3 linked regions of the Pseudobacteroides sp. genome follow. The protein of the gene in region 2 interacts with the protein of the main gene of each other region in a pairwise test. Links are inferred from orthologs where the notes say so. Each region holds a gene or a part of one and is shown on either strand. Other genes may lie near its edges. The genes, in order: VIO64_RS05860, ftsZ and VIO64_RS11975.

Region 1 (10,346 bases), on a different replicon or contig from region 2:
CAAGTATAATAAATATGCTTCTGCCAAGGATCTTTCAAAAAAGCTTGGCATTGATTTAAACAAAGTAAAGGATTCACTGATATACCTGGAAAGTATAGGCGTTATTACAAGGAAGGAAAACAGCAGCAGCATCACCATCAGCGACCTGAAAGAAAAAGAAATCAAAAAAATATATAGACTTAAGCAAACTTCAACTCCTGAAGAAGCCATTCTTAGTTCCGAGAGAAATAAATCCAGGAATGCGATAATTAAGTCTATAAACAACAAATTTTTCCAAGGGGTAATGCCCCCATCATGGTATACTGATATTGATGCATGGTTTGATAAATACAATTTTGAGGATGATGTAATGTTTGCACTCTTTCAATATTGTTATGAGCATAACGGGCTTACCAAAAACTACATAGTAAAGGTAGCTGACAGCTGGAAAAGCAAAAATGTTCGCAATTCAATTGATCTTGATAATTATTCTTTGCAGTATGAGAGGTTTAAGAGCATCCGGGGCAAAATTGTGAAAAAACTTGGTCTTGGAAGAAACCTTACCGAATATGAAAGCGAATATGTTGAAAAATGGGTTGAGAAGTACAAATATGATTTTGAGATAATTGAATTGGCCCTTAAAAAAACGCCTAAAAAGGCTAATCCAAGCTTTGAATATCTCAACTCAATTATAACTGACTGGTACAATAACAACCTTAAGACTAAGGATGAAATACTGGCCTATGACAATGCGAGAAAGCAAAGTATGAAGCAGCAGTACAAGGTCTCGGAAGTGCCTCAGCATTCCAACTTCAACCAGCGAAAGTACGACAAGGATTACTTCGAAAATTTGTATGAAGAAATTTAAACCTTTCTGGAGGTTTTATGAGAAAAAACTTATATAGTATACTTAAAAATGAATATGACAAAAAGCAAAGGCTCGCTTATGATAACCTTACAGAACGGCGCAATGGGCTCTACCAAAAGGTACCCCGGCTGATGGAAATTGAAGACGAAATAAACAAGCTTGGTTTGAAATACAATAAAATGATTCTGCTTTCCGAAAACTCATACCTCCAAGCTGTTGATGAACTGACAAGGAATATTGATTCATTGAAGGCCGAACGGGAGGCTCTACTAGTACAGATGGGCTATTCCAGAGATTATCTCGAGGCTGTCTATGAATGCAGCCTTTGCAAGGATATGGGGTATATTGAAGGTGCTCATGGTTTCGAAAGCTGTGCCTGCTTTAAGCAGCAATTTGTTGCCCTAAGCTTTGAAAAATCCAATCTTAAGCTCACAGAGAGTGAAAACTTTGAGTGCTTTGATGAAACCTTGTTTCCTGATGACGTAGATGAAGAAAAATATGGGATCAAAAAATCTCCTCGAGATCACATCCTAGGTATAAAGGAAAAGTGCCTCAAATTTATAGATAACTTTTCAGATCCAGACGAGAAAAATTTGTATTTCTGCGGTCCCACAGGTATAGGCAAAACCTTTATGGCCAGTTGCATTGCTTCAGAAATACTTAAAAGAGGCGGTACCGTACTTTATCATACCGCCCCCATACTCTTTGACACAATAAGCAGTTTCAAACTTAAGTCATTAAAAGACGAAGGGGATGAGGATACAAAGTACAGCAGCATCTTTGATACCGACCTTCTTATAATAGACGATTTGGGAACTGAATCCCAAACAACTGCCAGGTATGCAGAGTTTTTAAATATTTTGAACATAAGACAGCTCAATAATCTTTCAAGGCCGTGTAAAATCATAATATCTACAAACATTGAGCCCGGCAAACTATATGACTACTATACCGAGAGGGTAGCCTCACGAATAATAGGCGGTTTTTCCTTTATTAAGTTTACCGGAGAAGACATCAGAGGCAAAACAAAACCTCAAAGAATAATAAAGCAAGTTAAAAACGGAATGGAATAAAGGATATGAATGGTTTAAAGTCAGTTTTAAAAGATCTTTTAAGCAATTTAATTATACCTGCTGTTATATTTGCAGCTATATTTATAATTGGGGTGATGTTGTGGGTCTTTAAGATTGAATTCCTGATTGACTACTTTGACTCATTAAAACAATTTTTACTTGTGTGGATCCTTTTTGATTTAATTATCACCATAATAGTTTATAACATTGTTCTCTATGGAATTGGAATAATATTAATCGCTTCAAAATTATTTCGCAAAAAATAACTGCAAATAGAGGCAGCATCAAATAATAATAAAGTATACCAAGGGGCTATTTATAGCCCCAATACTTTTATTATGCTTCTTAAAAACTCATTTTCCATCCCCGCCATGGAAACACCCTGAAGCAAATAAATCAAGACTATTACAGCAACGCCCGGTATGATCCACAGCAAACCTTTTACCTTGCTTTCATCTCGGGTCTCAAAATCTGTATCTGATGGTACTGTGGTAGTTTTCATAAATGCATAAACCAGGCCGCCTAAAGCTGCCAAAAAGCAAACAAACATTACTGCGAATATTCCAAGTGTGGTTATAAGCTGAATCTTAGGCATTGCTAAAAACATGGAAAGACTTTGATCTCCATCTGACGTCCCACCATTAGCTCCTGCTATTTTTCCCAGCGTTGAAAGTTTCCCAAGCCCATATGACAGCAATACAACAAGAGAATTATTTGTAAAATGTGCTACCATCCCTGCATATATGGAATCTGCCCTGTACACCAAAAAACCCATGAGTATACCCAAAAGAAATGTTCCTAAAAACCTTTGAAAATCATGATGCATCAACCCAAATAAAAAGGCAGTAATAATAATTGCTTTGGTATTACCAAGCTTTTCATATCCCCGCAATATAACTCCCCTAAAAAGGACTTCCTCGCATACTGCCGCTGACATACCTATTACAATAAAACCCTTTACAAGAGTTACTACGTCAGGTATATTTACCTGAGGTAAATTTATGCTGCCAAATATCAATTTAATTATAAGCATATTGGCAAAATTCAATATACCCACCACTGGTATTGAAAAGCAAGTTATGAATACTATTAATACAATGTTAATGAAGCTTATCTTATTTAGACGAAGTACTTTCCTTATATCGTACTTTTTGTGGAACAGGAATATAATAGGCGGCAGCAAAACCAATAGTATCTCCGCTGATATAGCCTTGATATAATAATCTCCAACAGGAAGTCTTACTATAAGATTGCTAAGCAGCATAAATATTATAAGTGCAATAGAGAACAATACACTTGCTTCCTTGATGGTAGGCTTGCTAAATGTTCTGCGTGTCCCTTCATGAGACATCCCACTATTTACATCTTCTTTTTCAAAACTGTTTTCATTCACAAGGAAATCCTCCATAAAGTATTTTTATTAATTATAATACAACTATGGCAAAATTTATGCAAGGACAAAACCGACATATACCTAATATCGGAGTATTATAAACATATAGTAACACCATAACTCCCCAGACATAATAAAATAGTCTGAAATTTTCCATCATTGATTGTTGTCGTGAGAAAATAAAAAACGGGCAATGAGCCCGGTTTTTTGTAATTTATTTAATTCTTATTGACAGAGGTTATATTTATAAATCTATATACCCAGTAATCAGAAAGTCAGAATACCCCTGTCAGTATCAACAATCATTAGGATATTTTCTTCTCTTCCTGTTTCCGCGTTTATATATACAAGAAAATTATTATTACCTAGTTTTCCCTTAAACTCATAAGTAAACAGCTCTGTTTTGTAGTCTGTTGGTATTATAGCCAAACCAGAAGATAAAACCTGCATCTTTTTATTTATCATACTCCGTGCCTGCTGCTCAGTCACCTTAGGCTGTGGTATGCTTCTTGTCATATGAGAAAAAAGGTACCCCTTGCTTTCAACACCAACAATTTCACCATTATCAAGAGCTATCTTTACTTTGATAAGGTCGGGATAGACTATGACATTATTCTGTTTGTACGCATAGTTTATGGTTGCAGTATTGTCCTCCTTAATGTAATAAGTATCCTCCATGCTGCTATAACCAAGCTTTTCAAGGTATTTTTTCCCGGCTGCCTTTGCTTCGTCTATATTGAGCTTGGCTTTTTCCGTAGGTCTGTTCATAAGCATCCAGTATACATGCCCACCCCTTTGAGTAACATCCACATTAGCAGCCTGATCATCAGGAACACCGTTGAATGTAACCCTAAAACCATAGGTTTTTATGGTATCGGACTTTACCTTATCTGTTTGAGTTATAGCCTTTACGTTTTTGTATTTAAATAGCTCTGAAACCTTTTGCTTTGCTTGTTGTACTGTAAGCATATTTCCTGTAATGCCTCTTGGTTGTGCACTTGCTATATGGTCGGAAAAAGGACCGTCATAAATAAGAGTCGGGTACGCTTGAAAAGTTTTATCAATATTTTCAAACTCCTTAGACGGCAGTGTAGTCGAGGTTCTTTTAAATACACTGGCTCCTTTTTTAGAGAGCTCTCCCCATTTTAATCGCCCCGCAGAGAGTTCTCCTTGCAGGTTGCCCAGGCTTGACCCCAGCTTCACTGCATAATCATGGAGCTGCTCCAAAGTTTTGTATTGTTTGTCGGATAAAGGCTTTCCCTGCAGGTTCTGGTTGTTCATAGAGTATGAAAAATCCCCTACCTGGGTAAGGAACTTTGATGTGTTTGCCAAAATTCCCGATGAAATGGGCAACTGCCCCAAATTGTACTGTGCAAGATTGGCCTGTCTCCACGCCTCCTGCAATGTTGATGCTGTTTTTTGGGGTGATGAGGTTATAAGTGATTTAACCAAAAGCACCTCAACATTTCTTACATAGCCTGCCATATCGAAAAAAGCCCTGTTATACTGGTTATCCAGTTCCTGCCTCAGATTGCCGGAGTGCTTGTACTGATACATTCCCCAAACCCCTAATGCACCAATAATAACGATAACAATACTATACATTTTTCTATCGGATAACCTTCGCTTAAAATCTAACAGTTTATCTCTAATGCCCAAAATAATACCTCCTGTCCAAATTGAATTAGCATATAAAACTTTTATTTCCTAGACATTTAAAAATATATTCATATGTATTTTTAAACAAAATGCAATATTTTATGATATTTTTTTATTTTCAGAGAAAAATAAAAATGTTAATACCGATTAAAATCAATTTAATAAGGGGTTTGATTCGAATGAAAATACTTATACTTACAGTCTCTGCTGGAGCAGGACATATTAAAGCAGCTGAAGCAATTAGTGAGCAGATTAAATTAAAATACCCTGACTCCAATATAATGATTATCGATACATATAAATACATAAGCCCTTTATTGGATAGAATCATTGTTGGTGGGTACTTGAGCATTCTTAAAATGTCTCCAAGAATCTATGACAAGTATTACTCATTATCCGAGCCGATAGGAAGTAGATACAATTTTGGAAGCATGCTAAACAGGTTTTTGGCTATAAAGCTGATGGAGCTAATAGATGAATTTAATCCATCGGTTATTGCATGCACCAATTTTATCCCACTCCAGATACTGTCAACGCTTCATAAAAAGAGCAGGCTTAAGACCCCCACAATATCTGTTATAACAGACTACACAACCCATTCCTATTGGGTACATGAGTATGTGTCTGCCTATGTAGTGGCTAACGACTTTATCAAAACCGAGCTTATAAATAAAGGTATTTCAAGCGATATAATTCATCCATTAGGAATCCCTGTAGGGACGAGCTTTTATCAAAATAACGACAAGCACAAGCTTCTATCAAAATATGGTATGAAAAACAAGCCTACAATACTCATAATGGGTGGCAGTCTAGGATTTGGTAATATAAAGAATACTTTCCTGTCTCTATTAAAATTAAAGAGAGATATCCAAATTGTGGTTATAACAGGCACAAATAATAAGCTTCGCAGTCAGCTTGAAAGATATTCAAAAAACTCCGAAAAGTGCATCCATATTATAGGGTATACTGATAAGATTTCAGATTATATGGAAATGTCGGATATATTGATAACAAAGCCCGGAGGAATGACGGTTTCTGAGGCATTGACCAAAAACATACCTCTGCTTCTTATCTCTCCTATCCCAGGTCAGGAAGAAAGAAACGCACAATTTCTTTCTAACATAGGAGCAGCTGCAAGAGCTATTAAAAAGGGTGATCTTGAAAATATACTACACCAGCTAATAGACAATCCCTTAAGAATGTGCCATATGAAAGAAATGGCCAAGTTTCTTGCAAAACCTGATGCAACAGAAAAAATTGCAGGTCTACTTGCAGAAATGTCCCTGGCATTTAAAGAAGAACACAGCCATGTAAAACCAGAACTTCAAAAAAACTCCATATCCCAGAGTAAAAATACACTTAATATATCAAGTCCCGATAATCAGCCTTGGGCTTACTGAACCTCTTGTGAACCTAGATAAAGTAAAAGCATTAAGTATTAACTTATAGGTCTTACTTAATGCTTTTACTCTTTATTTGGCAGAAAACAGTCCTCAATTTATCAATGGTAAATCCTATTGAATAATGCCTCTTGATAAAATAGGGTAAAACCGGAGATGAATTGTAATTCAATTATATCAAAACCTCACTCAATATTTACCCTGTTAAGTTGGTCTTCTTTAGGCTTACCTTCCTTCGGATGCTTATCAACATAATCTTTCGTCACATCACTCAACGCCTCTAAGAATGAATCGAATCCCATCTTAGCATGGCTTCCCAGCTGTCCCGGCAGAATATCCAGTATAAGCTTTGTTTTCAATATTTCAAGCTTCACAATCTCCTTGATTAATCTCTTATTATCCATTCTTTTCACCACCAAACACAATATTTAAAGTGTCCTGCTCAAACTTTGCCGATGTGATTGAAAGGTACTGCAATGTTTTGGGAAGAGTAATATTTCTCTTAATTCTGCCCGCCCTTATTATGAGTTCATCCGCCTTTTGAGCCAGGCTTAGATCACTCTTTTCACAAAAGGGCATATTTATTTTTAATAAATAGTTTTTTCCGCTTTTCTCAATTGTCTGAGTTTTTATGTTGTATAATATCCCTTCAGGACTAAGGTCTGCAAAAACCTTTTCTCCAAGCCTTTCCAACATATCCACCCCCACTATTTCCTTTTCAAAAAGCGGTGCATACATTATTGGAATAGGCGAGAAGCATTGCCGAGCTTCTTCAATATAGCTGCTTTGAATTTCCTTCCAAAGCGTAAAATAGCTGTCCGTTATGTCACTGGGTATAACCCTGTTTACAACAATTGCATCAACATTGAAGTTATATATATTGAGATAGGTAAAGCTTCTCTTTGCCTCTTTGATAACCATTTTTTCAGGATTCACAACTATTCTGATGCTGGTGGACTTCCGGTCTGTAAATATTTTTTTCATTTCATCCAATTGATTGAATATGTTTTCAATTTCACCCATAACTCCATCCGAAGGCATGGGTATCCCTAATAAGGGCTCTATTACAGGCCTGGTGAGGTTAATTGCCTTTCTTTTAATCGGAAAAAGTTTATCCATCCACCACCTGAAAAGATCAGGATAGCTTAAAAGTGCCAGGGTTTCACCAGTAGGAGCACAGTCTATTACAATGAGGTCAAAAAAACCTTTCTTGTAATGTTCCAGAATTCTTATGAGGCTCAGCAGTTCGTCCATCCCAGGAAATACTGTTAGTTCTTCTGTTGAAATATCTTTCACCGATTTGGATGTGAAAAGCATGGTCAGGTATTCCTGAACCTTCCCCCATCCCTTTTCAATTTCATGAACAGTATCAATCTCTTGAGCCCAGAGGTTCTCTTCAATTTTAACGGGTTCCGATCCCAGCTCAATATCTAGGGAATCCCCAAGACTGTGTGCTGCATCTGTGCTTATTATTAGCGTCTTAAGCCCTTTTCTTGCCGATCTCAAAGCTGTAGCTGCGGCTATACTTGTTTTTCCCACTCCGCCTTTGCCTGTGTAAACAATAATTCTCATAACGGTTCACTCCTTTTGTTGGTAGTTAAAGTAACATTATAATAAAAACTTTAATACTCGCTATTTCGCTAATCCAATATTTCGCCTATCGAAGTATTTTTTTTAATTTTGGCCCTTTTAAAAAGGGCCTGATTATTAGCTTAAATTTTATCGTCAATCTATTTGAATTTTTCTTATCTCATTTCCATTATCCTTAGGCTTGCGGTCTGAGGCTTTTTTCCTCTCTACTACATGTATTACCTTATAAAATATTTTTATAAGCATATCAATTTCTTCAGGTTCAAGCTCACTGCAAATGTCATCTATATATCCTAATGCAAGGGTATGTATCTTTGAGACCAGACTTTTTCCTTTGTCTGTCAGCTTTATTACGACAATTCTCCTGTCATTTTCACTTTTATCCCTTAATACATAGCTGCTTTTAACCAGCCTTTCAACTATACCTGTTGCTGTACTCATTGGAACATTAAGGCTGTCCGATACCTTTGACATCATGAGCTCGCCCTGTTTTTCAAGCTGTAAAAGGAGAACTATTTCAGACTTGGATAGCTCCAAATCTATATTAATAATATCCCTAGGATAAAAAATCTTATTTATATTATTAAAAATCAAATCAAATATAGTAGAGTTTATTTGCATGAACCAATCTCCTTTTGCAGAATACTTCGCATATCGAAATATTCTAATTACAGAATACCCTTTTTATAGTACTTTGTCAACCCCTTTTAGTAATATGACAATTTTGTGCTATTTCATATTCATTTAAGAAGCATAACAATTTTATCCAGTATTATAACAAAAATTTCAGTATCACATTGGTATATATTGTATTATAATTAGAAATACTTTAAATATCTCCTTGTATTTTTATTAGCGACATTTTCGTATTTTCGGTAATATACCCGGAGTTTCCTCGGCAGCGGTCTCCGGGTACTTTAAACCGACCTAAGAATAATTCGAACTTTAATTCCCACTCTTTACCCTTCTCTTTCTTATAAATACCACTGAGATTGTTACAAGTACAGCATAAATAAGAATAACAACTGCCAAAGTTGCCACTCTCTCACTGTCTGGTCCGTCTGCTAACAAAACCGGTCCAAGTCCGAAGAATGTTACGAGCAAAAATGCGGCAGCCATAAGTATACCGAAGAATAAATTCATAATCATAGCGAAACCTCCCTTTATACTTATAATTTTATCACTATTTATAATTTATATTTATATTATTACCACAAAATTTATATAGCATATTGACTATCGACCTCACGGGTGATATACTACATTACATAACTAATGCAGCATAGGTGGTGATGTAATGAAAATTGATCAAGGCAGTATTAAGCCTATATATCTTCAGATTGCCGAAGGTATTGAGGATGATATATTAAACGGTTTACTGACTGTCGATGACCAGGCCTATTCCCAATATCAGATAGCTAGGCAGTTCAACATTAATCCTGCCACTGCCGCAAAGGGAATTAATCTCCTGGTCTCTGAGGGAATTTTATATAAGAAAAGGGGTTTAGGTATGCATGTCTCGGAAAATGCAATGAATATAATTCAAAATAAAAGAAAACAAAACTTTTTATCCAGTCTTCTCAAGGAAATTATTCACGAGGCACAAAAGTTGGGAATCTCACGGGAAGAATTAAAAAGCATGATAGACAGATTTGAAGGAGGGGAGTAACATGAGTGACGTTATAATCTGTAACCAATTAACAAAGACATATAAGGATAAGAAAGCCCTTGACTCAATTGATCTTTACCTTGGTGAAAATAAAATAATAGGTCTTATTGGAAGAAACGGGGCAGGCAAAACTACCTTCCTGAAAACATGTGCAGGATATTTAAGACCAACCTCCGGCTCCATAAGCATATTTGGCAGCAAGCCTTTTGATAATATTGATGTATTGTCAAAGCTGACATTTATAGATGAGGAAATTCAATATGATGAATCCCTTACCCTCAATGATATATTAAGCCTCGGAAAGCTTTTTTATCAAAATTGGGATGGTGCATATGCAGATAAGCTTATACGATATTTTAACCTTGATGGCAGGAAAAAATATAAAAAGCTATCAAGAGGTATGAAAACTCAGTTTAATATTATAATGAGCCTAGCTTGCAGAGCACCCCTTACACTTATGGATGAACCAACCCTTGGTCTTGATGTTACTGTAAGAAAAGAATTCTACAATATTTTGATAAAGGATTATGTGGAGAATCCAAGAACCCTTATTATCTCAAGCCACCTGATGAGCGAGCTGGAAAACATGCTGGAAGAAATGGTGTTAATCCACGGCGGCAGGCTTGTTTTTCATAAAAGTATTGAAGAATTGCAAAGTTATGGTATTATCCTGAATGGAAAAAAAGAAATAGTTGAGCCATTTATAAAAGGCAAG
Region 2 (10,368 bases):
CCTACCCCGACACCTACCCCAAAGTGTTTCATTAGTGGAAGCATAAAGCTTGATTTAAATTCCTCAAATATTAAGACTCTTAATAATTTTCAGGTTGATATATTTGACCGGGATTTGATTCGCATAATGACTAGATTTTCAGATAGTCAAGGTAACTTCTATACAGGAAGCATACCTGAGTCAAGACAACCATACACTGTTAAGATTAGCAAGAAAAGCTATCTGTCAAGAACAGTTGCAAATTTTCCTGCTGGAATTAGTAATGTGGGCAGGTGATATCGAGTGCTATATAAAACGGGTTGATCCATTATCCAACAGCTATGAGTATATTCGTGCCCAGGATAATATAATAGATATAAGAGATGTATATGAAATTGCAAAGTGCTTTAATGCTGTTATATCCGATGATCTTTTCAATTCAGCTTGTGATTTGAATGAGGATGGAGTGATAAATATGCTGGATGTATTGATTGTTTCGAAAAACTTTGGAAAGTCAAGTGCTGATTATTCAAGTGAGTTAACTAGATAACTTTATATAAACAAGAAAAATTAACATATGAGAATTTAGAATCATATAATCTAATCAAATAAAAAATGGTAGGATATAACATAACCTATCATTTTTGCTTTTACACATGCAAAATCATATGAAACATGGGAAATATCCACATAAAGAAAAAGCTTCAAGCCTTGGCTAATTAAGGAAATGGGTTTTAAGTTGATTGATATCTTATACAGTGATAAAATAGATGATGTTATTATTGAAATGAAACATTATTGTGAAAATGCCCATAAACCAACACAACCAGGTGGTTGTGAAATAGGCCCGAGGCCAATAGATCTTCACCTGAAGGCCATAAAAAAGATGGGTGCAAAAGTACATTTCATGCAAAAGGGTTTTGTTTATTGCGAAGCGGAAAGACTAAAGGGCTGCGATATCCACCTGGATTATCCAAGCGTTGGAGCAACAGAAAATATAATGCTTGCAGCTGTATTTGCAGAAGGGGAAACATGCATAAGAAATGCGGCAAAAGAGCCGGAAATAATTGATCTTCAAAACTTCCTTATAGGCTTGGGTGTCAATATCTGGGGTGCAGGAACCAGTGTTATACGCATTTCAGGTAGTAATACCAAGCTGAGGAGTATAGTACATAATGTCATTCCCGATAGGATTGTTGCAGGTACATACATGGTGGCTTCGGCAATAACAGGCGGGGATATAGTCTTAAAGAACGTGGTTCCTGAGCACATAAACTCAATGATATCCAACTTGAGGGATTGTGGCTGCAGTGTAAATGTAAAAAGAAATCTGATCAGAATCAGCGGGCCCACCAGGCCAAGGTCTATAGACATAATAAGAACATTGCCTTACCCGGGATTTCCTACCGATATGCAGGCACAAATGGTTTCTCTTCTTTCTATAGCTAGAGGTGAAAGCATAATTGTAGAAACGGTTTTCGAAAACAGGTATAAACATGTTGAGGAACTTATCAGAATGGGGGCAAATATAAAGGTAGAGGGAAGAATAGCAGTTATAAAAGGTGTGAAAAGGCTTATAGGAGCCAATATAACCTCAAAGGATTTAAGAGGCGGTGCGGCACTGGTATTAGCAGGTCTTGTAGCAGAGGGTGAAACAAGGGTGGATGGTCTCAAGCATATAGACAGAGGATATGAGGATATTGAAGGAAAGCTCAGAGGAGTTGGAGCATCCGTAGTTAGGATTGATGAGGAATAATTATATTAGAGAATACTATTTCTATTAAAAGTATATAATTATGCAGTAAGGGGTAGGAACTTTGAAACTACGAAGGATTAAAAAAGACAGTGGGCTTGATAATAAGAAACAAAAGAAAATCAAAAAGAATAACAAGAAAAGGATAAAGGCAATCAGAAGAACTGTTCTTTTTGTTCTCTTTATAGTATCTTTAGTACTGTTCGCTTTATCTCCTTTATTCAATATAACAGCAATAGAGGTTTATGGAAACCACGTTATAAATTCCGAAGCCCTTATATCTGTTGCAAAAATTCAGGTAGGAAGCAATGGTTTTAAGAAGGTCGGAAACAGTTTAAAGAATTATTTTTTCTTTAGATATGGAAAAGAAGAAAATAGTATTATAAAAAGCTTCTCGTATGCAAAGAAGGCAAAGGTTATGTTTTGCCTTCCTAATACTGTCAGAATAGAAATAGAAGAAAGATGTCCCATGTTTTATATAAGCCGAAATGGATTGTTTTTGCTTATAGATGAAGATGGGCATGTTCTTGAGGAGTCGGATAAGCCGTTTAAAAGTGTTATTTATGTAGAAGGAGTAGCATTTAAAGCCCATAAGTTAGGACAAGCCTTAAAGGCGGAGGATCCTGATTACATTAAATATATAAAAAGACTGCAGGAAGAAATACCAAAGTATGATGAAAATAATAACGTTAAGATGAATCCTCTTATTACAAAAATTGATGTAGGTGATCCCTTCAGAATTAAAGTAGAGCTTGACAACAGAATTTTAGCTGACCTTGGTGATCTTGAAGATATTGGTTACAGATTGGATTTTATAAGGGATATATATTTTAACAAACTTAAAAAAACAGATAAAGGATATCTGGAATATAATGATGATCGGAAGTATAATTTTAAGATGAAATAAAAAACAAGGAGGAAAAATATGCTGCCACTTATTGGTATATTAGCAGGGATAATAATAGGAGTTTTTGTGCCGTTTCAAATTCCTTACCAGTATTCGACATATGTTGCTGTGGCTATATTAGCAGCACTGGATTCTGTATTTGGAGGGATTGCTGCATCTATGCAAGGCAAATTTGACATGAAGGTTTTTCTTTCGGGCTTCTTCATGAATGCACTATTGGCAGCTGCATTGGCATATATTGGAGATCAGCTTGGCATTCAGATTTACTTAGCAGCAATATTCGCATTTGGTAACAGATTATTTTTAAATTTTGCAATTATTCGCAGAATTCTATTGAATAAATATTCAAAAAAAGATAATATATAAAATGAATTAATTTTATTTCTTTGACATTTCCATTTAGTATCTAGATTATTATAAGGTGCAGCTTTAAAATAACTGTTCTTTTTATTATTATAGGAGGTTTTCATAAGTGGGAAACATTATCGTTGGCATAGATATCGGCACTTCGAAGGTGAGTACTGTTATTGGCCAGGTTGGCAAAACAGGTGAATTGGAAGTTTTTGGCCACGGAATGGAGCAATGTAATGGCGTTAAAAAAGGTGTTATTGTTGATATAGAAAGCACATGTTCCAGTATCAGATCAGCAGTTCAGAAGGCAGAAGCAGCAGCAGGTCTTAAAATCAGTTCTGCGTATGTAAGCATCAACGGTGTACATACTTCAATAATTAAAAGCAGGGGAAGACTTGCCATATCAAATGATAACCGTGAGATAACTGGTAAAGATGTGGACAAGGTCCTTCATGCTGCAAGAAGTATAAATATCTCTGATGACAGAGAAATTATCGATATTATTCCCCAGCAGTTTATTGTTGACGGTTATGATGAGATTATCGATCCTGTAGGAATGGCCGGTCTCTCCCTTGAAGTGGATGCTGACATTATTACAGGCAAAATAACTTCTGTCCAGAATATTGTCAAGAGTATGGAAAGGGCAAACCTGAAGACAGACGGCCTTATTGTAGAAGCTCTCGCAACCAGTCAATTAGCTCCCACACAGGATGAGAAGGAAATGGGAGTTATTCTTATTGATATAGGAGGAGGGATTACCGATATATCTGTCTTTAAGAACAAGAACATGATTTTCAATGAATGTATAACGGTTGGCGGGGATCATATTACCAATGATGTGGCAATCGGGCTTAAAATCCCATATTCCGAAGCTGAAAAGTTAAAAAGGGAATTTGAGCTGGCCCTCATTTCTCTTATTAAAAATGACCAGGAAGTTACTGTTATAGATATTGATGAAAATAAAAAGAAAAACGTTAAGGTTTCTGAAATAGTAGAAATAATAGAAGCAAGAGTTTTTGAGATATTCTCTTTGTGCAAGGAATTGCTTGAAAAACGTCAGATTAAAGGAGAATTTCCTGCAGGAATTGTTCTTACTGGTGGAGGTATATCCTATGTAGACGGAGGAAGGGAGCTGGCTAATGAAGTTTTCGGTTTGCCGGCAAGAGTTGCATCGCAAAAGTCTGATACCGTTTCAAAGATTGAATACTATACTGCAGCAGGGATTGTAAAATATGTAGGTTCCCACAGCAAAGGAAATGCATATGGCAGTGAGGTAAAGCACCATAAGCAGAAACCCCAGAAAAAGGAACAAAATGTTATAAAAAGAATTTTAAAATTTTTTACATGAATATTATAACAAATGAGTTCTTATTTACGATATACATTATAGAAAAATTGTTATATAATATAAAAATAAAAATGCTTATATTGCGTTAAGCCCAATAATGAGTTATTATTATTTTGTATGATTTCATGATTTATATTAATCGACGAAAAATTACATTTAAATGATATAGATAAGTTTATTGTTTCTTACTAGTTCTTATTTATTAACCAATGAAAAAAGAAGGGGGACTTAAAGTTGCTGGAGTTTGATATTGATCTCGAACAATTTGCTCAGATAAAAGTTATTGGAGTAGGTGGTGGAGGAAATAATGCTGTAAACAGGATGATAACTGCCGGACTCCGTGGGGTTGAGTTTTATTCAATTAATACAGACAAGCAGGCATTGTTTTTGTCAAAATCAAATACAAAAATTCAGATTGGAGATAAACTGACAAAGGGCTTGGGTGCAGGTGCCAATCCTGAAATCGGTGAAAAGGCAGCAAATGAGAGCAAGGATGAAATTGCTCAAGCTATAAAAGGTGCGGATATGGTATTCGTTACAGCCGGTATGGGTGGCGGAACAGGTACAGGAGCGGCACCTGTGGTAGCTCAGATTGCCAAGGAAATGGGAATTTTGACAGTTGGTGTTGTTACAAAGCCTTTTATGTTTGAAGGAAGAAAAAGAATGCAGCATGCTGAAAGGGGGATTGAAACCCTCAAATCTACAGTGGATACTCTGGTTACCATTCCAAATGACAGACTTTTGCAGGTAGCTGAGAAGAAGACATCCATAGTAGATGCATTCAGAATTGCTGATGATGTTTTGAGACAGGGTGTGCAGGGTATATCCGACCTTATTGCCGTACCGGGTCTTGTTAATCTTGACTTTGCCGATGTTAAGACAATTATGTTCAACACAGGTATAGCACATATGGGTATCGGTAGGGCAGCAGGTGAAAACAGGGCTGAGGAAGCAGCAAGGCAAGCCATTCATAGTCCTCTGTTGGAAACATCCATAGATGGAGCACGCGGGGTTCTTCTTAATATTACAGGTGGTGCCGATCTTGGGCTGTTTGAAGTAAATACTGCAGCAGAGTTGGTTCAGCAGTCTGCTGACCCTGATGCTAATATTATATTCGGTGCTGTTATTGATGAAAACCTGAAGGATGAGATTCTTATAACTGTGATTGCTACAGGGTTTGACAAGGGGCCTATTGTTAAAAAGATGGAAAAGCCTTCTTTTGACAGAAGCTCAGAAAGACAGCAGGAAAGAAATGTGGCTAATCCGCCTGCAAACGAAAAGCAACAGCCTGCAGCTAGCAATTATAACAATTCAAGTCAGAGTGATGAGCTTGATATTCCTACTTTCTTAAGAAGGAATAGATTTAAATAATAGCTTTCAATAAGATATAACGATCAAAATAGTGCAAGATTCTAAGAACTGAGGGCTTATATGCTTCTCAGTTCTTTTTATTAGTTGTCGTGATTTTTATAGATAAATGTAAGAATTAGGACAATTATTATTAATTAAAGCCAATCACAGCAATTGACTCTTAGGATTAATAAACATATGATTAGATTAAGTATGTAAAATTATATTTTGCAAATATTTAAATAATTTTAGGGGGAGCAAATTTATATGGCGAAGAAAGTTTTTTTAAAGAAAAGCTTAGTTGCACTTCTTAGTCTCAGTTTTTTGATAAGTTCAGTAATCTGCATTCCATTAAGGGCTAATGCTGTACCCGAGTACAACTTTGCGAAGGCTCTTCAGCTTTCACTTTATTTCTATGATGCAAATAAATGTGGGCCAGGTATAACAGGTGGTCGTCTCGAATGGCGTGGAGATTGTCATGTGGAGGATAAGGAGTTACCGTTGATTCCCTTGACAGAAAGTTTTAGGGGAACAAACTTGTCTCAAAGCTTTATAGACAAATATAGGTCAATACTCGATCCCGATGGGAACGGCTCATTGGATTTGAGCGGTGGTATGCATGATGCTGGAGATCACGTTAAGTTCGGTCTTCCACAAACTTATGCAGCCTCAACTGTAGGTTGGGGGTATTACGAGTTTCGAGACGCATATATAAAAATTGGTGAAAAAGCACATATTGAAGATATACTCAGATGGTTTAACGATTATTTACTTAGATCCACATTCAGGGACAAAGACGGTAATGTTATCGCTTTCTGTTATGTGGTAGGAGAAGGTGATATAGACCATGACTGGTGGAATCCGCCGGAACTTCAAAACTCAAAAATGATTAAGGACTTTGAAAGACCTGCATATTTTGCTACTTCTGAGAAACCTGCGAGTGACCAATGTGCCGGTGCAGCAGCTTCCCTTGCCATTAACTATCTGAATTTTAAAGATGAGGACCCGGAATATGCGAAGAAATGTCTCGATACGGCCATTGCACTATATGATTTTGCAAGGAAATATAGAGGACTAGGGTATTCTGATGAATATTACATGTCATCCTATGATTACGACGAAATGTCCTGGGCTGCAGTCTGGCTTAATATAGCAACAGGAAAAAAGGAATACATAGATCATATTGTAGCCACTGATGCAAGTGGAAAATATACAGGTTACATGCAGAGAATTATCATTGATACAGGCAACGATTGGCAGAACATTTGGGTTCACTGCTGGGATACTGTATGGGGCGGAGTATTTGCAAAACTTGCACCGATAACAAATACCCAAAGAGATTGGTATATTTTTAGATGGAATCTGGAATATTGGTCCGGAGCTGGCCACGAAAATCCCAAGGACACCAACTTCCTTGCAAAAACCCCTGCAGGATTCAGTATGTTAAACCCATACGGTTCTGCCAGATACAATACAGCTGCCCAGCTTTGTGCAATGGTATATAGAAAATGTACTGGAAACACTGCTTTTACTGATTGGTCAAAGAATCAAATGGAATATATAATGGGAAACAATCCAATGGATAGAGCCTATATTGTTGGCTATGCACCCAATAGTGCCTCACATCCGCATCATCGTGCATCCCATGGTTCTAAAACGCTTAATATGGATAATCCTAAAGACCAGGTACATACTTTATGGGGTGCTTTAGTTGGAGGGCCAGATGCAAAAGACTTCCATAAGGATATAACATCTGATTTTATTTATAACGAAGTAGCTATCGACTATAATGCTGCTTTTGTGGGTGCTTGTGCAGGGCTTTATACTTATTATGGAGAGGGTCATAAACCGGTACCGGATTTCCCGCCAAAAGAAACCAGACCATTGGAGTTTTTTGTGGAAGCTAAAGTAAGTACCAGCCAGGAAAATAATGAAAGATCACAAATTACCCTTCGTATCCATAATGAAAGTGCATATCCTCCTCGTTACGAGACTGGTATGAAGGTACGCTATTATTTTAATATCAGCGAATTGTTAAGTGCAGGTCAGTCCATTGACGATGTTCATATGGAAGTATATTACGATGAAAATGAAAAGTGCTTTGATGGAAAAGCAAAATATTCAGGTCTTATTAAGCATGATGATAAGGGTACATATTATGTTGAATTTGATTGGCAGGGAAGGCAAATATATGCTTCCCGTGAAATACAATTTGCCCTTGTTGCAGCACAGGATAAAAATTTCAAGGGTAATTGGAATGCAAAAAATGATTATAGCAGGGAAGGTCTTGGAGATGAATATGTTATAACGGAAAAGTGTCCGTTGTTCTTAGGCGACGAAATAGTCTTTGGTAAAGGGCCGGATGAGGCACCTCCAACGCCTACTAAATCAGGGACACCTACGCCCAGCTCTTCTGCTACACCTTCAGGCACAGGGTATAAGGTTTCAGGCTATATATTGCCTGATTTGCAGATTTCTGCATCTGCAGCAGCAGCTTTAAAGTCAGGTTTCAAAGTTGAGATTGCAGATACCGGGAAAAGCGCTCTAACAGACAGCAGCGGATATTTTGAGATAACAGGAGTTCCAAGTAGTGCGACTTCTCAGATAGTTAAGATAAGCAAAGCCAACTATCTATATAGAGAAATAAAGAATGTTGTCATTAATAAAAATGTTGAGCTTAGTAACTCTCAGACTCCTATAATGATGTGGGCCGGTGACATCATAAAAAATGGAGTTCAGGACAATTCTATAAATATGTCGGATATTTTGGAGATTGCAAAAGCATTTAATTCAATATCCGGCAGTGCACTATATAACATTAACACTGATTTGAATCTGGATGGTGCTGTTAATATGAGCGATGTTATTGTCGTTTCAAGGCATTTCTCAAAGACTTCTGCAGATTATTGATTAATAGTTGTTAGTATATTTAGCATTTTTAATATAGTAAATAAAAAACACTTTAAATCTATTTTGGGATTTAAAGTGTTTTTTATTTCTATGAATTTTAAAAAAATAGCCGATATATTACTAGAAGCTAACTATGATTTGCAAATAAAACTAAAAAATGAGGAGGAAAATAATGTTTAAGAATTTTTCTGTAAGGTCAAAATTGTTTTTTACAGTTTCAGTACCATTATTGGCGATGATTTTTATTTCACTGCTTGCAGCTCTGAGCCTTAATTCAATGTTTCGCAATATGGATAACAAAATAAAAAAACAAAACTATGAAGCCATATCACTTGTTTTAAATGCTGATCGTGATATGTACCAGGCAATGCTTGCCTCGAAGATGTTTTTTTATGAAAGTTCAGCTATGAAGGATAAGGAAAAAAATAAAGAAAGCTTTGAACAGAATACGCAGGAAGCTTCAGAGCGTGTTTTGAATGCTAGAAGCAAATTCCCGCTGGATGATGGTTTTTGGAGTACATATAAGGATAAAAACGGTAAACTTATATATCAATACTTTGATGAATATGCAAAGGACTTCAATACTTGGAAGGATGCTACTATTGTGTCAATGAACTCAGGGGAAGTTAAACCTCCGGCTAACGATAATGATTTCAATATAGCCAGGGAGGCTATGAACCTCATCGGAGAAATGATAGATTCCGGGACCGAAGAAATAATAAAAATAAGTTCAAGCGATAAAAACAGAAATATAATCGCAATCCTCATAATAGACTTTCTTATATTTCTAGGAATCCTTATTTTCACATATTTACTTGTGAATAGGATTTCCAGACCGATAAATGAACTTACTGAGGCAGCAGAAAGGATTTCCATGGGGGATACGGAGATAAGTTTTAATTTGGATTCAAAGGACGAGGTTGGGCGACTTAAAAAAGCGTTCATGGAAATGACAAATGATATCAAGCTCAAGACTGATGCGGCTTGGGAAATTGCCAAAGGTAATTTGGATGTTAAAATAATAGTCAGGTCTGATAAAGATAACTTAGCAAAAAGTATGGACAAATTAAAAAACACATTGCATGAGATGGTATTAGACACCAAAACCCTGACAGATGCAGCAATGTCCGGTTTGCTAAGTACTAGAGCTGATAGTCAAAAGCACCATGGAGAATTCAGAAAAATAGTTGAAGGTATAAACTCCACTCTTGATGCCATAGTTGAGCCTATGAATGATATATCAGGCGTTATGAGTGAAGTTGCAAAGGGTAATTTAAGTGTGTTGATGAAAAATGAATATAAGGGTGAATATTCAAAACTTTCAGATTCAGTGAACACAACAATTTTTAATCTGAAGGGTATTGTAGACGAGATATCATATGTGTTAAAACAAATATCTGAAGGAAATATGGATATAGATGAGGTAAGAGAATATGATGGTGATTTTAGGCACATATCAGATTCTATAAACTCAATAATAAGAGAATTGAACAAGCTTATAGGCGATATAAGAAATGCATCTGAAAGGGTGGCCAATGGCTCAACACATGTGTCAGAGGGAAGTATGCAGCTGTCGCAAGGAGCATCTGAACAAGCCAGCTCGACTGAGCAGCTTTCATCCAGCATAACCCAGGTTGCACATCAAACAAAGATGAATGCTACAAATGCATCACTTGCAAATCAACTTGCCCTTGAAGCTAAAGAAAATGCGATAAAAGGAAATCAAAGAATGAGTGATATGTTAAAAGCCATGGAAGAGATAAATGATGC
Region 3 (10,392 bases), on a different replicon or contig from region 2:
GCCTTTATAATAAACAATTATATTGTGGACAAAAACTATGTGTATATAACCGGTAACGGACAGGAAGGAACAAAAAACTTCATTGTGGTTTACGATGGAAATAGCATTTCTGCATCCAGTTTTAAGGTGGTTATGGAGAATGCAAGTGTAAATGTAGACATAAACAATATTGTAATGTTTGAAGGAAAGCTATTTATTAATATAGATGGTATTCTTTACGTTGTGGAAAATAATAATCCTATGAGGGTAGTTTTTCAGGATATAGGAGCAAAAGTGCAATATACTGTAAAATTTATGAAGGTATTTAAAAATAAGCTATATGTAGGGGTAACCTTTAATACATCCTATTATGATGATGATTATTCTTCAATCAGCAAGCCTAATTTTATGATAGAGAATAAAGGTGGAGTTATTGAAGTATTGAATAATTTGGAAACTTCAGATTTGGCAGTAGTGAAGGCAAATAAGTATGTCACTGTAAATTTGGGGAAATATAGAAAGTTTATACAAAAACTTGAACCTGTAGAAATGAAGGTTGAAGGCAATAATCTTTTAGTGTGGGGTCAGGACTCAGATTCATTAGATCAGGTTTTATATACCTACAATGGAGCAACAATCAATAAGATGTTGGATATAGTGAGAGTTAACAATACTCTATCTTTTGGAGACAATACTTTTATTGATGTAAGGGATAGAGATCGATTGAGTGCCACTTTAAGAAATACAATTATAATGCAGAAAGGCTCGGCTATTTCCAACCTGATTGTGGGTTTTGAAACCGAGAAATGGGCTGATTTGGATGGAAGCTTAATTTTTACAGGCTACCAGAGCTCAGGTCAAAGAAACAAGGTTTACTCTTTCAAATCCGAACTTTTAGAACAACTGGGCAACTATGATGTAGACTATTGGCAGAAGCTTGATGACAGTCTCTTTATAGGCGGCTTAAATAAAGAAAGTCGATCATACCAGTTGTATAAGTTCAAGGATGGTAATAAATCGTTTTTGAAGGACAATATTATAATTAATACCATTATTAAAGTTAAGAATCCATATTATATAATTGACGCATTTGACAAAAACTCTGATTCAAGCTCACCAAGTAGCAGAGTACTCCTTATTTACGATGATGAGTTGGGGGAATTTTACAAAATGAAATCAGGTGTGCAGGTTTGGGATATGTTGTATGTACAATAAATCAGTAGATTATACTGCAATAATGGATTTTAGCATATTAAATAGTTATTGCAGTATAATCAATATAATTAATTAATATAAAGGGGTTGTGTCAATCTAAAAAATATTTTTTTGAAATGCTTTGCCAATAAGCTTTTTAAATAAACCTGGCTGGTTTCTTTTTCTCCATTTTGTCAAGCAATCGTCAACATCCTGAAAATGCTTTTCCATTTTTGTTTCCAGCTTTCTCATATTGTTTTCAATGCATGCACCAAGCTCCAATTTATTTTTTGTCAATTCCTTTGATATATGCTCCTTGGTCAAAGCAAATTCATTGGTGACAGTACATGAAATTTCATCCTTAAGCGTTAGAAAAATACTTTTAAACTCGGCATATGCGGTTTCGTTGATTTGATAGGGAACAGTCAGAGAAACTTCAGGGGTAATTACCTCCGGTTCCTGTATTATGTTATCCCTTTGCAAAATCTTCCTTATAGCTTTAATTTCAAGGCCTTCATCCCTCATTGTTTTTATTTGATACATAACATTTGCAAGATCAGTATTGTAATACCTTCTTCCGCGGTCATCCTTGGGAACTTTTATTAAAAATTCCTTTTCGTAATACCTAAGAGTATGATCTGTTACATTTAAATATTGGCTTAATTCAGTTATTGAGTATCGCTCTTTCAGTACATCCATTTTGTGCCTCCGACCTGTATAGTACTAAATGCTTTGTAATAATCATATACATTTACAAATTTATTTTATTAAAATTTAAGTTTAATAACTCTTTAATATTTTTATGGTTGATTGGTACGTTTATATAATAGCATTAGTGCTAAAATATGTAAATAATTGCAATTCATTTCCCGACACAAGGATACTCTATGAAGGACTGGAAATCGAATAAAGTCTAAGGCGTTTTGGAAATGATAAGTTTATTAATATCCTGGGGAATATTTGCCTTCAGATGAACCGGATGATTATGAATCGGATGATTAAAGGTGGTTTCATGGGAATGGAGTGCTTGCCTATCTATAAATGGGCTGATGAGGTCAGAGTATAAGGTATCTCCAATTAAGGGATGTCCTATAGCCTGGCAATGGACTCTAATCTGATGGGTACGGCCTGTTTCCAGGTTAAATTTAAGAAGGGTTGCATCGGTAAGGTGTTTTAAAACGGCATAATGTGTTACCGATTTTACGCCGTCCTCAGATATATGCCTTAACATTATGCTGCCTGGTTTCCTTGCTATTGGAAGATCGATTGTGCCTGAAGTGCTTTCTACTATACCTGAAACAATGCCTATATATTCCTTGATATAGCTATTATGGTGCATTTGTTTTATGAGAGCTTCCTGTATGAACTCATTTTTTGCAAAAACTATGACACCTGAGGTATCTCTGTCTAGCCTGCTCACAGGACGAATCTTCTTATATTGGTTGTTTTTTAGAAAATGAAGCATTACACCATTGGCTATAGTTCCTGTGGGATGACTGCATGTGGGGTGTACTACAATACCCGGCTGCTTATTTATTGCAATAAGGTACTCATCTTCATAAATTATATCCAAGGGTATATCTTCAGGGATAATATCCTCTGCGGTCTCCTCAAAGTCGATGTGAACTTCCACCGTTTCACCTTCAGATACTATGTGGTTCACAAACTTTAAAGAACAGTCAACATATATTTTGCTGGCATTTTTAAGCCTTTTAATCAACCTTTCGGACAGACTCATTTTACTCTTTAATATAACCTTAAGCTTTTTGCCGGCATCATCAGATGCAGCTGTGTATTTTAAAATCAAATCAGATCACCTTTCAATTGAATTATTGATAAACGCTTAATTTTCTAAGTATTAATATTTTTAATCATTTCTAATTATAAGGTTAAGCAGCTCATTAAGGCAAGCAATATGCAGTGAAAGTTTATTTTATGGTTGAAATTGGCCTTTCTCTTGTATAAAATGAATAGGGCATTATGAAAAATATCTTTGCAAAAACTGAAAGTGAGTGGAAAAGATGAGTTTTAAATCTGAAGCATTTTTGAAGAATGAATTTGGTATTGATGATAGTGTACTTAGAATATCAAATATGGCTGAGAAGGAAATTGAAAGAACATTTAAATCAATAGAATCCATCAGAGAATATAATCAGCTAAAAGTAATTAAAGCCATGCAGTCAAACAATGTGAGTGACTCTCATTTTGGGGGAACAACAGGCTATGGCTATGACGATAGAGGCAGGGATGTTCTGGACAGTGTTTATGCAGAAGTTTTCAAGGCTGAGGATGCTCTTGTAAGGCACAATATTGTATCCGGAACCCAGGCTCTTGCAATTTGCATGTTTGGGAACCTAAGACCTGGTGATGAGCTTATATGTGTTACCGGAAAACCCTACGATACCCTGGAAGAGGTAATAGGTATCAGAGGTGAAGGTGGAGGCTCGCTAAAGGAGTTCGGTATATTTTATAAGCAGGTTGATTTGCTGCCGGAGGGAGATATAGATAGAGAGGGAATCAGAGAAGCCGTTTCCCATAAGACAAAGATGATCCTTATTCAGAGATCAAGGGGATACAGTTGGAGAAACTCAATAAAGCTTGACCAGATGGAAAGGGTAATCAGCTTTATTAAGGAATTGAAGAGTGATATAATAGTAATGGTTGATAACTGTTACGGTGAATTTGTAGAAGAAAAAGAACCAACCGAAGTAGGTGCAGATTTGATTGCAGGCTCCTTAATAAAAAATCCCGGGGGTGGATTGGCACCGACAGGAGGGTATATTGCAGGTAAAGAAGAATACGTTGCAAAAGCCGCATACCGGTTGACAAGTCCCGGCCTTGGGAAAAAGGTAGGATCTACCTTAGGACATAACAGGCTTCTTTTTCAAGGGCTTTTTATGGCACCCCATGTCGTTGCCGAGAGCCTAAAAGGGGCAGTATTTTGTGCCGAAGTCATGAGAAGGCTGGGCATTTTGTCATCCCCAAGTCCTGAAGAAAAAAGGGGAGATATAATCCAGGCTATCAGATTTAACAATGCAGAAAGCTTAATAGCTTTTTGCCAGGGGATCCAGAAAGGGTCACCGGTTGATGCCTATGTTACGCCCCAGCCATGGGACATGCCGGGATATGATTCTCCTGTCATCATGGCAGCTGGGACTTTTATACAGGGTGCATCCATTGAATTAAGTGCGGATGCTCCCATTAAAGAGCCTTACATAGCTTATATGCAGGGCGGATTGGTTTATGAACACGTTAAGCTCGGGGTTATAATAGCGGTACAAAAGCTTTTTGAGCAGGGAATTGTTAAGATATAGGAATTTGATTAATATATATAAACCGGATGGAGGAGAGTTATGCAGGAAGGGAATAAAAATAAAGGTATTAAACTTGGTGCTCTTATGGTTGTTTTATTCTTGCTGATGTATATTCCATCATTGTTTCACTGGATTTATGGGAAGGATATTGCCACCGATATTATAAGATCAGGTACGATTGAAGATTCATTTAACCTGGATGGTTTGATTATCCGGGATGAAGAACCTATAGACTCTCCCTTTGAAGGGAAGTATATATCGGAGGTGGGTGAGGGGGAGAAGATTCCTCTTAAATATAAAATTGCTACTGTTTTAAAGGATACATCTGCTAAAGAGTTGGAGGATCTTTCTAAACTTGACTCAGAGATTCTTAAGTTGAGGAAGGAAAAAAGTGAAAAACAGGGTTTGTTTTCTCAGGATATCATTAAACTCGATAATAATATTGCAGAGAAGGTTTCTGCCATATCTACAGCTTGTAATGAAAACAATTTTGAGAAATTAGTTGATGTCAAGAAAGAAATAGACATCATTATCCATAAAAAAGCGGAGATATTAAGTAGTCTTGGGACTCCTGACAGTCAGATTGGTGCTTTAAGTCTTAAGAGAAATAATCTTCAAGCGGTTATAAATGCCGGAACCCGTCAAATTTATGCCAATTCACCGGGTATAATCTCATATTATGTTGATGGATACGAGAGGGTTCTAAATCCAAATACTATAGACACTATAAAAGTTGATGAAATTACTGAGCTCCTAAAAAAAGAGATAAGACCTGAAGTAAATCTTGGAACAGTCCAGGTAAATAAGCCTTTTGCAAAAATTATAAAGGGTATTTATATTTATATAGCAGTGATTATGGACAAAAAACAATCAGATATGTTAAAATTAGGTAAAAATGTTAATGTTAGAATAAATGATATAAATAAGATTGTAAATGCTGTTCCTGTAAGTATTTCGGATACAAACGGAAATAAAAGTACTGTTGTATTTAAGACGGACAAAGGTCTAAGCGAGACCACATTCTTACGTAAAGTTAATATAGACATAATCAAAAACTCCTATGACGGCCTTGAGGTATCATACAAAAGTCTTTTTGATATTAACCCTGATGGTAAAATGGGCAAAATTGTTCTCGTAAAAGCAAACGACGCAAAAATTAGAAATGTTGAGATTGTTGGAAGAAGCGGTGAATTTGCAATTATTAAGAGTATTGATAAGAAGGTGGATGGACAGGTCAGCCTTTATGATACTTATGTCATAAACCCAAGTAATATTAAAGAAGGGCAGCTGATTATAAAATGACAGGTGAATTTGACTATATCAAAAGAAATATTGAAGAGGTTAGTAAAAGGGTTGCTGCAGCAGCACATCGCTCAGGCAGGAAACTTGAAGACATACAAATAATTGCAGTGACTAAAACAGTTGGTATAGAAAAAATAAATTGTGCAATAGATCAAGGATTAAATGTTTTAGGTGAAAATAGGGTTCAGGAATTGTGTGAAAAGTACGATATTTTAAATAGAGATTGTAGGTGGGATTTAATCGGACATTTACAGACGAATAAAGTAAAGTATATAATTGACAAGGTAAATCTTATTCATTCCGTGGATCGTATGGAGCTGGTACAGGAGATACAAAAAAAGGCTGAAAAAGCCGGAAGGGTTATTGATGTTCTTGTCCAGGTTAATGTTGCCGGAGAACAAAGCAAGTTTGGGCTGTCTCATCATGAGGTAAAAGACTTTATTAAAAAGATCAATCCATTTGATGCAGTTAAGGTAAAGGGACTCATGACAATTGCTCCATACCTTCAAGATATTGAGGCTGTAAGACCTGTTTTCAAGGAATTATATAAAATATTTATTGACATACGAGAGGAAAATATTGATAATATAGATATGAAGCTTTTATCAATGGGAATGAGTAACGATTTCGAAGCGGCTATAGAAGAAGGTGCAAATATAGTTCGGATCGGTACGGCCATTTTTGGTAAAAGGTAATTTTGTTTATAAAACAAATTAAATACATACTAATGATAAAACAGGAGGAAAAAACCATGGCTAAATTGATAAACAAAGTTCTCAACTTTGTTGGTTGGGAAGCTGAAGAAGAGGACGAGCTGGTTGACGAGAAGGAAGTCGAAAGGGAAAGGGACGATATCGCACAGCCTCAGTTTTTTAATTCCAACAAAAAATCTCAGCAAAACAAGGTTGTAAACATTCATACTGCATCACAGTACAAATTAGTTGTTATGCAGCCGGAGAACTTTGAAGACGCTCAGAATATCGGCGATCATCTTAAAAACAAAAAGCCTATCGTTGTTAATTTGGAAGGCCTTGAGAAGGAAAGTGCCCGCAGGGTTGTTGACTTCTTAAGCGGTGCTGTATATGCTTTGGATGGAAGTATACAGAGGGTGTCTGCAAACATATTTATTATTGCACCAAATAACGTAGATATTATGGCTGATTTTAAGGAAGAGCTTAGAAATAAAGGTGTGTTTCCCTGGGCAAAATAATGGAGGCTTCTAATGCAGGTATTTAGTATTTTTGGCTTGGCAATTGTGATAGTTCTGCAGATCGTTAAATATGCAGTTATATTGAGAGCTTTGCTTTCGTTTTTGCCTATTCAGAAGGACAACCAGTTTATTAATATACTATATCAGGTTACCGAACCGGTTTTGGTACCGATAAAGACATTTTTAGGAAGGACTGAATGGGGGAAAAATTCAATGATTGATGTATCCCCTATCATTGCTATTTTCTTAATATGGATATTATCATCATTGATATCATCCATATTTGGTGTACCGCAAATTTTTTCAGTATTTTAACCTATGATTAACAGAGATGCGATTTTAAAAAGAATATCAGGAATTGATGACAAGATATTCCTTTCAAAAGTCATTGATAAAGCCTTAAAGGCTCAAAATTCACATTGTATAACAAGTACGGATTTCCTAGATCCATACCAATCTAATATTATAAAAAAATCAATTGGAGACAACTCAGGCGTCAATTGTGTCTTTTATGGTGGATACACTGGGGCAGAACGGGAGATTGCCATTTTCTGCCCACAAGGCATGTCTATTTCCGATTTTCACACTTATGAATACCCTTTAAAAGTAATTGAGGTTAAATGGAAAAGCAGGATATCTCTTACCCATCGTGATTTTTTAGGTTCATTGATGGGATTAGGTATTAAAAGAGAAAAAATTGGAGATATTTTATTGGAAGATGATATTTGCAGGATAATTGTTATCAGCGAAATAGCAGAATACTTAGAATACAATCTTTTAAAAGTTGGCAATGCCAATGTTGAAGTGACTTTGACGGATGTTGGAGAAATTCAGCCCCAGGACCGAAACTTTAAAGAAATCAAGGTTTCGGTAGCATCCTTAAGGCTTGACTGTATTGCAAGCAGCGGCTTTGGTATTTCAAGGAGTAAAATCGGAGAATTTATCAAGGGTGATAAGGTTTCTTTAAATTGGGAGAAGATTTCCAGTCTAACAAAACAGGTTAGTGAAGGAGATACTATATCCATAAGAGGTAAGGGAAGAGTGATTGTTGATAAGATTGGTGCTATGACAAAAAAAGGAAGGATAAGCATTACCCTGCTAAAGTATTTATAAGGAGGTTATTGCGGATGAATTATACTCCAAATGAACTAAAGAATATTTCCTTTAGTAAAAGCTTGGTGAGGGGATATAATGAACTGGAAGTTGATGAGACATTTGACAAAATTATTGAGGACTACAGCAGTTTGATACATGAAAACATGGAGCTCAAAGACAAGCTTAATGTTTTAAATGAAGGTATGGCACATTATAAAAGAATTGAGGAGTCATTGCAAAGCACCCTTCTTATAGCACAGCAGACAGCTGAGGAAATAAAGAGAAATGCATATCAAAAGGCTGAAAACATTTACAAGGAAGCCGAGCTTAAGGCTCAAAAGCTTATAGAGGGTGCCAACGAACAGGTTATTCGCATAAGATATGAATATGAGGAAACAAGGAAAAAACTCCAGCTTTATAAAAGCAAAGCTGAGGCTATGCTCCAATCTCAAATGGAAATGCTGAAGCACTCCGTTGAGCTTGAAGATGAAATTTCTTGACATATGTTAATGATAGGATGTATAATACAAAAAAATACTGTTTAAAGACTGTGATTGGAAAGAGTAGGGAGCCACACCTTCAAAGCGAGCAGAGTTTGGTGGAAGTCTGCAGGGTTAACTTTTGAAAATCATCCATGAGTTGTATCCTGAAAAGTATAATTAAATTAAAAGTGTTATGCAACAGATTTATCATTTTTAATTTTGAAAACGATTATAGAAGAGTAAGGAGTACCGGTTAAAGCCGTTATTTAACAAGTGATTACTATATATTAATCTATTATTTTGGTATAGTAATAATTTGGGTGGAACCGCGTGAGTAAATTACCCTCTCGTCCCTTATAAGGATTGAGAGGGTTTTTATAATTGATAAATTTTATGTCATCATTTTACAATATATGGAGGAGAGTTAGTATGTCAGTTGACTATGGAAAAACACTTAATCTACCGCAAACAGAGTTTCCTATGAGGGCAAATCTTCCCCAAAAAGAACCTGATATGTTAAAAAAGTGGGAAGAGATGGATATTTATAATAAGCAGTTGAAAAAAAATGCAGGAAAGCCAAAGTTTATTCTTCATGACGGGCCTCCTTATGCAAATGGTGGAATACATCTAGGTACATCATTAAACAAGATACTAAAAGATATAGTTGTAAAGTACTATAGCATGGCAGGCTACGAGACACCATTTGTTCCAGGTTGGGATACACATGGACTTCCTATAGAGCAGAGAGCCATTAAGGAACTTGGTCTTAAGAGGCATGAGGTTGGACCGGTTAAATTCAGGCAGGCTTGCAAGGGATTTGCCTTAAAGTATCTGGATTTACAGAGAAATGCATTTAAAAGACTTGGAGTAAGAGCAGATTGGGAAAACCCTTATGTTACATTAAATCCTGAGTTTGAAGCCAAACAGATAGAGGTTTTTGGTGAAATGGCCAAGAAGGGATATATTTATAAGGGATTAAGACCGGTTTATTGGTGCCCTGACTGTGAAACTGCATTGGCTGAAGCTGAAATCGAGTATGCAGAGGATACAACTGTTTCAATATATGTTAAATTTCCTGTGAAGGATGATAAAGGTGTTATAAAAAATGCCATAGGAACCACTGAAAATGTATACTTTGTTATATGGACAACTACAACATGGACCCTGCCGGGCAACCTTGCCATCTGCTTAAACGCGGACTTTGAATATGGCCTTGTTAAGGTGGGTAACGAGTATTATGTGGTGGCTGTAGAGCTGACTGAAAGTGTAATGAAGGCAGCGGGCATAGAAAATTATGAAATAACTGCAAGACTAAGCGGAAGCGACCTGGAAGGGATATTGTGTGCACATCCTTTCCTAGACAGGAACTCAATTGTTATATTGGGGGATCATGTTACCCTCGAAGCCGGTACAGGCTGCGTTCATACGGCACCTGGACATGGTGCAGAAGACTTCCAGGTATGTCAGAAGTATAAGATACCTGTTATAGTACCTGTTGATGACAAGGGCCATCTGACAGCAGAGGCAGGTAAGTTTAAAGGCCTCTACTATGCAAAAGCCAACGGAGCAATCATTGAAGAGCTTAAAAGCACCGACCTTCTTCTTGCATCAGAGAAAATTGACCATCAGTATCCGCACTGCTGGAGATGTAAGGACCCTATAATATTCAGGGCAACAGAGCAGTGGTTTGCTTCAGTGGAAGGCTTCAGAAATGAAGCATTGGAAAAGATAAAGGGAGTAAGATGGATTCCTGAATGGGGCGAAGAGAGAATAACCAACATGGTCAGGGATAGAGGTGACTGGTGTATTTCCAGAC

The links.
Region 1: the proteins of ftsZ (region 2) and VIO64_RS05860 interact in binary tests that used the Bacillus subtilis proteins (3 or more experiments, as listed by UniProt). The link is inferred for Pseudobacteroides sp. from one-to-one orthologs.
Region 3: the proteins of ftsZ (region 2) and VIO64_RS11975 interact in binary tests that used the Bacillus subtilis proteins (3 or more experiments, as listed by UniProt). The link is inferred for Pseudobacteroides sp. from one-to-one orthologs.

Annotation. Positions count from the first base shown.
Region 1 is NZ_DATCTU010000033.1:73,661-84,006, reverse strand. The notes cover bases 4,357-7,261. They hold VIO64_RS05860 (MGDG synthase family glycosyltransferase), read left to right. Parts: upstream 4,357-5,151; coding sequence 5,152-6,372; downstream 6,373-7,261. Other genes in these bases: VIO64_RS05850 (ArsA family ATPase), read right to left, coding at 6,769-7,261; VIO64_RS05855 (hypothetical protein), read right to left, coding at 6,558-6,776; ypeB (germination protein YpeB), read right to left, coding at 4,357-4,972. Outside these bases: VIO64_RS05880 (DnaD domain protein), read left to right, coding at 1-847; VIO64_RS05875 (ATP-binding protein), read left to right, coding at 865-1,920; VIO64_RS05870 (type II CAAX endopeptidase family protein), read right to left, coding at 2,237-3,313; more of ypeB, read right to left, coding at 3,581-4,356; more of VIO64_RS05850, read right to left, coding at 7,262-7,944; VIO64_RS05845 (MarR family transcriptional regulator), read right to left, coding at 8,098-8,583; VIO64_RS05840 (DUF6954 family protein), read right to left, coding at 8,908-9,111; VIO64_RS05835 (GntR family transcriptional regulator), read left to right, coding at 9,260-9,631; VIO64_RS05830 (ABC transporter ATP-binding protein), read left to right, coding at 9,633-10,346. UniProt on the Bacillus subtilis protein: Processive glucosyltransferase involved in the biosynthesis of both the bilayer- and non-bilayer-forming membrane glucolipids.
Region 2 is NZ_DATCTU010000112.1:115,114-125,481, forward strand. What follows is about bases 3,714-6,640. They hold ftsZ (cell division protein FtsZ), read left to right. Parts: upstream 3,714-4,572; coding sequence 4,573-5,709; downstream 5,710-6,640. Other genes in these bases: ftsA (cell division protein FtsA), read left to right, coding at 3,714-4,338; VIO64_RS18320 (glycoside hydrolase family 9 protein), read left to right, coding at 5,956-6,640. Outside these bases: VIO64_RS18285 (fibronectin type III domain-containing protein), read left to right, coding at 1-276; VIO64_RS18290 (dockerin type I domain-containing protein), read left to right, coding at 263-529; murA (UDP-N-acetylglucosamine 1-carboxyvinyltransferase), read left to right, coding at 719-1,735; VIO64_RS18300 (hypothetical protein), read left to right, coding at 1,797-2,639; VIO64_RS18305 (small basic family protein), read left to right, coding at 2,658-3,005; more of ftsA, read left to right, coding at 3,112-3,713; more of VIO64_RS18320, read left to right, coding at 6,641-8,598; VIO64_RS18325 (methyl-accepting chemotaxis protein), read left to right, coding at 8,771-10,368. UniProt on the Bacillus subtilis protein: Essential cell division protein that forms a contractile ring structure (Z ring) at the future cell division site. The regulation of the ring assembly controls the timing and the location of cell division.
Region 3 is NZ_DATCTU010000081.1:49,189-59,580, reverse strand. Bases 5,319-8,269 are described here. They hold VIO64_RS11975 (cell division protein SepF), read left to right. Parts: upstream 5,319-6,540; coding sequence 6,541-6,999; downstream 7,000-8,269. Other genes in these bases: VIO64_RS11960 (DivIVA domain-containing protein), read left to right, coding at 8,127-8,269; VIO64_RS11965 (RNA-binding protein), read left to right, coding at 7,318-8,112; VIO64_RS11970 (YggT family protein), read left to right, coding at 7,012-7,314; VIO64_RS11980 (YggS family pyridoxal phosphate-dependent enzyme), read left to right, coding at 5,786-6,484; VIO64_RS11985 (HlyD family efflux transporter periplasmic adaptor subunit), read left to right, coding at 5,319-5,789. Also shown: VIO64_RS12005 (copper amine oxidase N-terminal domain-containing protein), read left to right, coding at 1-1,194; VIO64_RS12000 (MerR family transcriptional regulator), read right to left, coding at 1,291-1,872; VIO64_RS11995 (RluA family pseudouridine synthase), read right to left, coding at 2,087-2,980; VIO64_RS11990 (aminotransferase class I/II-fold pyridoxal phosphate-dependent enzyme), read left to right, coding at 3,195-4,487; more of VIO64_RS11985, read left to right, coding at 4,527-5,318; more of VIO64_RS11960, read left to right, coding at 8,270-8,594; ileS (isoleucine--tRNA ligase), read left to right, coding at 9,006-10,392. UniProt on the Bacillus subtilis protein: Cell division protein that is part of the divisome complex and is recruited early to the Z-ring. Probably stimulates Z-ring formation, perhaps through the cross-linking of FtsZ protofilaments. Its function overlaps with FtsA.